Linked DNA regions of Vreelandella piezotolerans. The protein of the gene in region 1 interacts with the protein of each later gene in a pairwise test. Links are inferred from orthologs where the notes say so. Each region holds a gene or a part of one and is shown in the gene's direction. Other genes may lie near its edges.

What was found. The genes of interacting proteins can lie anywhere in the genome.
Region 2: the proteins of clpA (region 1) and GYM47_RS10195 interact in binary tests that used the Escherichia coli proteins (3 or more experiments, as listed by UniProt). The link is inferred for Vreelandella piezotolerans from one-to-one orthologs.

What each region holds. Positions count from the first base shown.
Region 1 is NZ_CP048602.1:1,151,693-1,156,997, forward strand. The notes cover bases 2,328-5,305. They hold clpA (ATP-dependent Clp protease ATP-binding subunit ClpA), read left to right. Parts: upstream 2,328-2,667; coding sequence 2,668-4,944; downstream 4,945-5,305. Other genes in these bases: clpS (ATP-dependent Clp protease adapter ClpS), read left to right, coding at 2,328-2,514; infA (translation initiation factor IF-1), read right to left, coding at 5,118-5,305. Also shown: GYM47_RS05345 (NADP-dependent isocitrate dehydrogenase), read left to right, coding at 1-1,911; more of clpS, read left to right, coding at 2,206-2,327. UniProt on the Escherichia coli protein: ATP-dependent specificity component of the ClpAP protease. It directs the protease to specific substrates. It has unfoldase activity. The primary function of the ClpA-ClpP complex appears to be the degradation of unfolded or abnormal proteins.
Region 2 is NZ_CP048602.1:2,215,503-2,220,410, forward strand. What follows is about bases 1,701-4,908. They hold GYM47_RS10195 (ATP-binding protein), read left to right. Parts: upstream 1,701-2,014; coding sequence 2,015-4,708; downstream 4,709-4,908. Other genes in these bases: cysM (cysteine synthase CysM), read right to left, coding at 1,701-1,923; acpS (holo-ACP synthase), read right to left, coding at 4,718-4,908. In the rest of the region: 23S rRNA (uracil(1939)-C(5))-methyltransferase RlmD, read right to left, coding at 1-1,026; more of cysM, read right to left, coding at 1,027-1,700. UniProt on the Escherichia coli protein: Member of the two-component regulatory system UvrY/BarA involved in the regulation of carbon metabolism via the CsrA/CsrB regulatory system. Phosphorylates UvrY, probably via a four-step phosphorelay.

The sequences.
Region 1 (5,305 bases):
CCGGCGTATCCGGAAGAGCCTAAGAACGATGAAGAGGCCTCCATCAAAGCGCGCTATGACAAAGCCAAAGGCAGTGCGGTAAACCCGGTGCTGCGTGAGGGTAATTCTGACCGTCGTGCGCCGAAATCGGTCAAGAACTACGCGCGTAAATACCCGCACCGTATGGGCGAGTGGAGCGCTGACTCCAAGTCTCATGTCGCGCACATGAGCGAAGGCGATTTCTACGGCAGCGAGCAGTCAGCGGTCATGGAAAAAGCGGGCACGCTGAAGATCGCGCTGCAGCAAGCCGATGGCACCCAGGTAGTGCTAAAAGAGGGGCTTGCGGTACAGGCGGGTGAAGTGATCGATGCGGCGTGCATGAGCAGCCGTCGTCTGCGTAGCTTCATCGACAGCCAGATCAACGATGCTAAAGAGAGCGGCGTGCTGTTTTCGCTGCACCTGAAAGCTACCATGATGAAGGTCTCCGACCCGATCATGTTCGGCATCGTAGTTGAAGAGTTCTACAAAGAGGTGCTGGAGAAGCACGCTGACGCACTGAAGAGCGCGGGCTTCAACGCCAACAGCGGTATCGGCGACCTGTACAGCGCCATCGAGAAGCTGCCCAGCGACCAGCAAGACGCCATCAAAGGCGATGTCGAGGCGCTGTATCAAACACGCCCGGCCATGGCGATGGTGAATTCCCACAAAGGCATCACCAACCTCCACGTGCCCAGCGACGTGATCATCGACGCCTCCATGCCGGCGATGATTCGTGATTCCGGCAAGATGTGGAATGCCAACGATGAGTTGCAGGATGCCAAAGCGGTCATCCCGGATCGTTGCTACGCCACCATCTATCAAGCCGTCATCGAAGACTGCAAGCAGAACGGTGCGTTCGATCCGACCACGATGGGTAGCGTTCCTAACGTGGGCCTCATGGCGCAGAAAGCCGAAGAGTACGGCTCCCATGATAAAACCTTCCAAATGCCCGCCGACGGTACCGTCGTGGTGACCGACGACTCGGGCGAAACGCTATTCAGCCACACGGTAGAAGCGGGCGACATTTGGCGGATGTGCCAAACCAAAGATGCGCCGATTCAAGACTGGGTGAAGCTGGCGGTCACTCGTGCCCGCGACAGCGGTGCTCCAGCGCTGTTCTGGCTCGACGCCAACCGTGCCCATGACGCCCAACTGATCAAGAAGGTCGAAACGTACCTGAAAGACCACGACACGTCCGGCCTGGATATCCGTATACTAGCGCCCGTCGACGCGATGAAACTCTCCCTGGAACGCATTCGCAAGGGTGAAGACACCATCTCCGTCACCGGTAACGTGCTGCGCGACTATCTCACCGACCTGTTCCCGATCATGGAGCTCGGCACTAGCGCCAAGATGCTTTCCATCGTGCCGCTGATGAACGGCGGTGGTCTGTTCGAAACCGGCGCTGGCGGCTCGGCACCGAAGCACGTTCAGCAGTTCCTGGAAGAGAACCATCTGCGCTGGGATTCGCTGGGTGAGTTCCTGGCGCTGGCAGCGTCGCTCGAACACCTAGGCAGCACCTTCGGTAATGCCCGCGCGACGCTGTTGGCAAAAGCGCTGGATGAAGCCAATGGCAAATTCCTCGACAGCAACAAGTCGCCATCGCGTAAAGTCGGCGAGCTGGATAACCGTGGCAGCCACTTTTACCTGGCCCTCTACTGGGCAGAAGCATTGGCAGCTCAGGATCAGGATGGCGATATGAAAACGCTGTTCGCCCGTTTGGCCGAAGCGCTCAAAGCCAACGAAGCCGCGATCGTTGACGAACTCAATAGCGTTCAAGGTCAGCCGGTCGATATTCAAGGCTACTTCCACCCGAACGGTGAACTGGCCAGCCAAGCCATGCGTCCAAGCAAGACGCTAAACGACGCCCTGGCAATGGTTGCCAAAGGCTAAATCGCCTGGTGACAGTCGCACCCTGTGTGCGGCTCGCCCCCTGCCTGCTTAGCAGGCAGGGGTTTTTTGTTTTGCCCAGTGTGATAATTTCGAGTTTTTCGTGAACCCTTGTTGATGGCGTGCGTCTTATACAGCAGATTATAGTGTGTACAACCGAGGCTGCTCTCAGCATCCTCCCTAGAACTGCTTGTCAGACACCGTCCGTCAGCCTAGAGATGATCCTTGCAGCTTATGCGTATTACAGAAAGCCCAATCGTGGTAGCGACGCTACAGGCAGGCATGACGCGTCCAGGCATGCCCGAGCACGATGATGACTTAGCGGTGCAGTCGGCCGAGCCCGCGCTGGCACAGCCGCCTTTATATAAAGTGGTGTTGCACAACGACGACTATACCCCCATGGAGTTTGTCGTCGAAGTGCTGCAGGGTTTTTTCAATATGGATAGCGAAAAAGCCGTACAGGTCATGCTGGCCGTACACACTCAGGGAAAAGCCACGTGCGGCATTTTTACCCGGGATATTGCTGAAACAAAGAGCTATCAAGTGAATGAGTACGCCCGTGAGTGCGAGCACCCATTAATGAGCGATATCGAAGCGGCCGATTGACCCCGTTGACGTAACCTGCGTTGAAAAAAAGTAGCGCAGGGGCTTGCAACCATGCCATTTGTACCCGATGTTGAAAGTGCCGGTCGATTAAACTGATCCGACGCAAGCCCTAGGTGGCGATATGCCCTAGGTAGTAGCGAAAAGGGGACTGCCATGCTGAGCAAAGAACTTGAACTGACCCTGAACACGGCCTTCACCGTGGCTCGCTCGAAGCGCCACGAGTTTATGACCGTCGAGCATCTGCTTCTGGCGCTGCTAGACAATGCTTCTGCGGTGGATGTGCTGAAGGCGTGCGGGGCAAACCTCGACAAGCTGCGGTCCGATCTGCAGGATTTCATCAATTCGACCACACCGCTGATCCCCGAGGGGCAGGGTGACCGTGAAACACAGCCAACGCTGGGCTTCCAACGCGTGCTTCAGCGTGCGGTATTCCATGTTCAATCGTCTGGCAAGAGTGAAGTAACAGGCGCTAACGTGCTAGTAGCGATCTTCTCTGAGCAAGAGAGTCAGGCAGTCTATTTCTTGAAGCAACAGAGCGTGGCACGGGTCGATGCAGTAAATTACATTGCTCACGGCATCTCGAAAGTGTCTGGTCATGGCCCTTCACCCTCTCCCTCTTCTCAAGAGAACGACGATGCAGAAGAGGGCAGTGCCGAAGGTGCCGCTCACCCGCTGACGGGCTATGCCACCAACCTGAACGAGCAGGCGCGCCAGGGTAAAATCGACCCGCTAATTGGTCGTGATCACGAGCTCGAGCGTGTCGTGCAAATCCTGGCCCGTCGTCGTAAGAACAACCCCCTGCTGGTGGGTGAGGCGGGCGTGGGCAAAACCGCCATTGCTGAAGGCCTGGCCAAACGCATCGTCGAAGAAGACGTGCCCGAAGTGATCGCCGATGCGGTGGTCTACTCATTGGACATGGGCGCACTATTGGCAGGCACCAAATACCGTGGCGATTTCGAAAAGCGCCTCAAGAGCTTGCTGAGCGAGCTGCGCAAACAGCCCAATGCCATCTTGTTCATCGATGAGATTCACACGGTCATTGGCGCGGGCGCTGCCTCGGGCGGCGTAATGGACGCCTCCAATCTGTTGAAACCGCTGCTCTCTTCAGGTGAGCTGCGCTGCATTGGTTCGACCACGTTCCAGGAGTTCCGCGGAATTTTCGAGAAAGACCGCGCCTTGGCACGCCGCTTCCAAAAGGTCGACGTGCTGGCACCGTCCGTTGAGGACACCATCAAGATTCTCAAAGGGCTGCGTTCGCGCTTCGAAGAGCACCACGAACTGAAATACACCGACGGTGCGTTGGAAAGTGCGGCCCGATTGGCGGATCGCTACATCAACGATCGATTCCTGCCCGATAAAGCGATCGACGTGATCGACGAAGCGGGTGCGCATCAGCGGATGCTACCCCCTGAGGTACGCGCTACGACGATCGACGTGGAGCAGGTGGAAGCCGTGGTGGCCTCCATTGCGCGCATTCCGCCGAAGAGCGTCTCGAGTTCGGATCGTAAACAGCTCGAGAAGTTGGACCGCGACCTGAAAATGTTGGTGTTTGGTCAAGACGAAGCGATCGATTCACTGTCGGCGGCCATCAAGCTCTCCCGTGCGGGCCTGAAATCTCCCGATAAGCCCGTGGGCAGTTTCCTGTTCGCAGGCCCGACTGGGGTCGGTAAAACGGAAGTAGCCAAGCAACTGGCGCATATCATGGGCATCGAGCTGGTGCGTTTCGATATGTCGGAGTACATGGAGCGTCACACCGTGTCGCGTTTGATCGGTGCGCCTCCAGGCTATGTGGGGTATGACCAGGGTGGGCTACTGACCGAGGCCGTCACCAAACAGCCGCACTGCGTGCTGCTTCTCGACGAAATCGAAAAAGCGCATCCAGAAGTCTTCAATCTGCTATTGCAGGTCATGGATCACGGTCGTTTGACGGACAACAACGGCCGCGAGGCAGACTTCCGCCATGTGATTTTGATCATGACCTCGAACGCTGGGGCGGAGCAGGCGTCGCGTCGCTCTATCGGTTTCCAGAGCCAGGATCACTCGACGGATGCGATGGAAGTGATTCGTCGGACCTTCTCGCCGGAATTCCGTAACCGCCTGGACGGCATCATTCAATTCCATGCGCTGCCCACGACGGTAGTGCGCAACGTGGTCGACAAGTTCCTGATCGAGCTTCAAGCGCAACTAGACGAGAAGCGCGTGCAGCTGGATGTAGACGACGTCGCCCGAGATTGGCTAGCAGAGAAAGGCTACGACCCGGATATGGGGGCAAGGCCGATGGCTCGCTTGATCCAAGAGAAGCTCAAGAAGCCACTCGCAGAGATGATTCTGTTTGGAGAGCTGGCCGAGCACGGTGGTATCGTACATGTTAGCCTGGAGGAGGGAGAGCTTCATCTTTCGACAGAGTCGGAAATGGCAGATGCGCCCTGAAAAGGGCGCTAAGATGACCGACAAGCAGTAATGCATATTCGCTAGCACGCACAGCGCCCTGTCTTCGACGGGGCGTTGTCGTTTCCAGGGAGCGGCGCCGTCGTTACGCGGTGCTACTAATAGCCGTGGGACGCGATCTGTGAGCAGACGTTGCTTGAGGGCACACTCAAGGCTTAGCGCGAGCGATAAACGATACGGCCTTTGGACAAGTCGTAGGGCGTTAGTTCTACCTTGACCTTGTCGCCAGTCAGAATGCGGATGTAGTTTTTACGCATTTTGCCAGAGATGTGAGCGGTCACGACATGGCCGTTTTCAAGCTCAACCCGGAACATGGTATTGGGAAGGGTGTCAACGATCACGC
Region 2 (4,908 bases), 1.1 Mb from region 1 along the record:
GTTCCCTATCCCGGCAAACAGGTCGAGCAGCCGCCCTCCTTGTCCAGGCGCCAACCATGCTATCACCTGCGCCACCATCTTTTGGTTGACTTCGGCATTTACTTGTAAAAAATCGCCGGGGGCAAACGTCAGCACCAGTTCGTCAGCGGTCTGTGAGTCAGTCACGCCCAATGCGCTCAATGAATAGCGCTCTTCTAGTGCAGGTGCCTCACCATACCAGTGCAGCGAGGGTGACTCCCGGCCCAGCCATATGCCAAAACGCACGTGGTGTTGATCTGCAAAGGATTGCCAGCGCCCCCTATCTTGAGGCTGCTCTTTAAGCTGTCGCACCAGCACTACCGTGGCCTTAGGGGTCGAGAGCAATTCGATATGGCCGATGGAGCGCGGTGCATCCAACTCGATAAGCAGCTGTTTTAACGGGTCTAGTAGCGCCTGTAGCGACGGCACCAACACATGGCAGTGTTCGATATCGACCAACCGATGGCTATTGGCTGCTCTAAATCCCAGGCGCACGTTACCCTGACCATCGACCTTGACGCCTAGACGAGCCCGTCGGCGATAGTGTTCGGACTGCCCGTTAATGGGCGTCACTGCCGATAGCCTCACGCCTTGACGGGCCATCAGTTCACTAACGACCTCACGCTTATGGGCACGCTGTGCATCGAGCGCTAGGTGCTGCAAATCACATCCGCCACAGTGGCCGAAATGCGCGCACGGCGGCTCTACACGCTGGGGAGAGCGGGTTACTAACGTTTTGACGTGCGCTTCGTCGAAGCGCTTGCGCGTGACATGTACCGCCACCTCGACCTGCTCTCCAGGCAGCGCCCGATCGACGAACACGGTTTTACCGTCCGGGTGATGGGCCACGCCACGCCCATCATGGGCCAAACGCTCGATCGACAGCGGCGCGCCGACATCGATGCCGATAGGCTGCTTGGTCGGCACGCCGTTGCTATAAGGTTGGCGGGCCAACCCAGAGTGGCCCGAGGCGGGCCGTGGTGGCCGCCGCTTACCCAACATAGCCATCTATACCTCCGGGGCGAACAGGCCCGTGGAGAGATAGCGATCGCCTCGGTCACACACAATGAACACGATGACCGCATTTTCGGTTTGCTCGGCAATACGCAGGGCGCCTGCCAAGCTGCCACCCGATGACACGCCCGCCAAAATGCCCTCTTCACGGGCCAAACGGCGCATGTGTGTCTCGGCTTCCTGCTGACTGATATCGAGTGTGATATCCACCCGCGGCGCTTCGAATATGGCGGGCAGATACTCCTGTGGCCAGCGGCGGATGCCTGGAATACTGGCCCCATCGGCGGGCTGTAAACCGACGATTTGAATCGCACTATTCTGCTCTTTCAGGTAGCGCGACACGCCCATGATCGTTCCGGTGGTTCCCATTGAACTCACGAAGTGGGTTACCTCTCCGCCCGTTTGCCGCCACACTTCCGGCCCGGTGGTACGGTAATGCGCCAGCGGGTTATCCGGGTTGGCAAACTGGTTCAGTGGTTTGCCTTCTCCCCGAGCGATCATGGCGTCAGCGATGTCCCGCGCTTCTTCCATACCGCCCTCTTTACTGGCCGTGATCAGCTTGGCGCCGTAAGCGGCCATGGCCTGCTTGCGCTCGGCGGAGGCGTTTTCCGGCATGACCAACGTCATGTTGTACCCTTTGATGGCCGCTGCCATAGCAAGTGCAATGCCGGTATTTCCAGAGGTCGCTTCGATGAGCGTATCTCCCGGCGAGATCTCACCGCGGGCTTCGGCTTCGCTGAGCATGGAAAGCGCCGGGCGGTCCTTGACCGAGCCGGCCGGGTTATTCCCCTCCAGCTTGGCCAATAGCGTGTTGTTCTTTCCAGCACTGATGCGCTTAAGGCGCACCAAGGGCGTATTGCCCACCACCTCTTCGAGCGTGGGATAATTCATCGGACACTCCTTATCGTAACCGTTATGCTGCATTATATCGGTGCTGCCTGTGAGTGGACAGGCAACCTTCCAGATTCGACGAGCTTCTTTCATGTCATTAAATACGCGCCTGCTGTTCGCTCTGCTTGGTTTCCCTCTGCTTGTCTATGCCGTCATGGCCGTTCTGCTGGTCCTGCAAAATGAACATACCGGTAGAAGCGTGCTCGAAGATCGGTTGACCAGCGCTGGAGAATTGTTAGCTCCCAGCCTTGGGGCTGCCATGGCCGATGGCGACTTGCCACGACTGGAAGCGTTGGCCCGTCAGTTGTTGGAGCACCGTGGTCTAAGAGCGGTGACACTGTTCGACGAGCAGGGCAACCGCTTGTTGGTACTGGGCCGTTCGATGCCGCCTCCGCCGCGCCTGAACGCGCCCGACGTGACCGTCATCGCCAAAGAGGAAGACACGTGGCGCCTACAGGTACCGATCACCAGTCAGGCGGTGGGTGGGACCAGCCTTGTTACCAACGGCTGGTTGGAAGCCGAGATGGATATCCGCGCACTAACGCTCGAGCGCTACCGTTTGATCGCCAGCTTGAGCCTCGGTGGCATGCTGCTCGGCCTGCTGCTATTCCTGGCGGCCTTTGCCATCAGCCGCTACGCCAGCCGACCTATCGAAGAGGCCAACCAAGCCTTATATCGCTTGTCCCGTGGCGATTACAGCCTCGTGATGTCCCACGCCAAGCCCACCGAATTCAAGCAGCTAGCCAAACACATCAATCGACTGGCCGAGCATTTCCAACAGGCTCAACGAGATATGCAGAGTCAAATCGAGCAGGCGACCAGCGAGCTGCAAGAGTCGATGGAAACCATCGAAGAGCAGAACATCAAGCTAGACCTCGCCCACCGCAGCGCACTTCGGGCCAACGCGGTCAAATCCGAATTTCTAGCCAATATGAGTCATGAAATCCGCACGCCGCTCAATGGCATCGTGGGTTTCTGCCGCCTACTCGGGCGCTCTTCGCTGGATAGCCGTCAAAAAGAGTGGCTAGAACACGTTCGTCGCGCCTGCGACAACCTGCTCATGCTGGTGAACGATGTCTTGGACTTCTCCAAACTGGAAGCCGACCGGCTTACGCTGGAAGAGGTGGACGTCGATATCGTTGCTTTAGTGGATGAGATCATAGGCCTACATGCCCCCGAAGCGCAGCGCAAGCAGCTCCATTTGGTCGCCATGGTGTACGACGACGTGCCCACGCCGCTTTGTGGCGATCCGCTGCGCATTCATCAGGTGCTCAACAACTTGCTAGGCAATGCGATCAAGTTCACCACCGAGGGGGAGGTGATCGTTCGCGTGATGCTAGAGAACCAAGAGGGGCAGCATGTCGTGCTGCACATTAGCGTCAGCGATACGGGCATCGGGCTGAGCGAAGAGCATCAGCAGCAGCTCTTTAGTGCCTTCTCCCAGGCAGAGCCCAGCCATTCGCGTCAATTTGGCGGCACCGGTCTTGGGCTGACCATCTGCCGCCAACTCATTCAACGAATGGGCGGTGAAATCACCGTCGATAGTGAACTCGGCAAAGGCTCGACGTTCTCTTTCACTCTGCCGCTGTTGGCGCATCTTGCCGATGAACGCCCTCCAGAATTGACCCTGGATGGCCCGATCATTCGACTTCACGAGCCGCACCTTCCTACCCGCAACGTGCTCGAGCACCTGTTAGAGCGCTGGGGAGCGCGTCCTGTCTCGTTCATCGATGCAGGCAATGAGGCACTGCTGATTCTCTGCCTCTCGGCTGAGGATTTTAACGACGAGCGAAAAGGCTACTGGCAGTCGGTCATTGAGCAGACGCCTTGTCCGGTACTGGTGCTGGCCAATACCACCAGCTTCGATCTACCCACCTGGGAGCTTCCCCACGGTGGTGAGATGCTGTGCAAGCCATTTACCCGAGCGCAACTGGCCACCACGCTACGCCACCTCTTGCAGCCACAGGCACAGACAGCACCCAGCGCCAACGTTTCTAAACCGCTACCGGCCCCGCGCTTGACGATTCTGATCGTCGACGATAATGCGCCCAATCGCGAGCTGCTCAAAGCGATGCTGGAGAGCGATACCCTGCAAATCGCACTCGCCGAGAGCGGCCATGAGGCGTTAGAGTTTGCCAAACATGCCACCGCTGACATGGTGCTCATGGACATTCGAATGCCCGGCATGGATGGCATTCAAACGACCCAAGCCTTGCGACGTATCAACAATAGCTGGGCACGCTGCCCCATCATTGCGGTGACGGCCCACGTGTTGAGCGCGGAACGCCAGCAGTGGCTGTCCGAGGGGTTGGACGACGTCATGGTCAAGCCCATCGACGATGTTCAGCTACAGCAGCTGCTCCAGCGCTTTTTAGGGGTGGCAGCCAAGCCTGCGTCGACAGAGCCCACTCGCGCCTTGCAAGCCCCTATCGAACCCTCAAGCTCGCTGCCTGCCGTCGACCTGACGCTGGGTGCCCGACTGGCCGGTGGCAAAGAAACGCTGGCCAAGCAGCAGTTGGTACGGCTCATCGATAGCCTGCCCGAAAGCGAGCGACACATCCGTCGTGCGTTTGCAGCGGAGGATTTGACGACACTACTGGATTGGGTACACGGCTTGAATGGCGCTAGCCGATATTGCGGTGCGCCGGAGCTTGCGCTACTGGTAGAAACACTGGAAACGCGGCTGCGCACCAGCGGACTGCGGCATGTGGAAACGCTGCTGGACGAGCTCTACACCGCCATGGAAAGACTCAGCCAGGAGCGCGCTGCGCTGGTCGAAAAGTGATGACCGACGTCATCGCTCCAGTACGACAAAAGCAACGGCATAATCGGCTTCATCGCTTAAGGTAATGTGGGCGGCGGTGGCGCCGCTTTCGAGAAATCGGCGCTGCGCTTCACCGCTGAGCTTGAGGCTCGGCTTACCCAGTGCATCGTTGAGCACCTGTATCTCGCCCCACTGCATGCCCTGGCGGAGCCCTAGCCCAA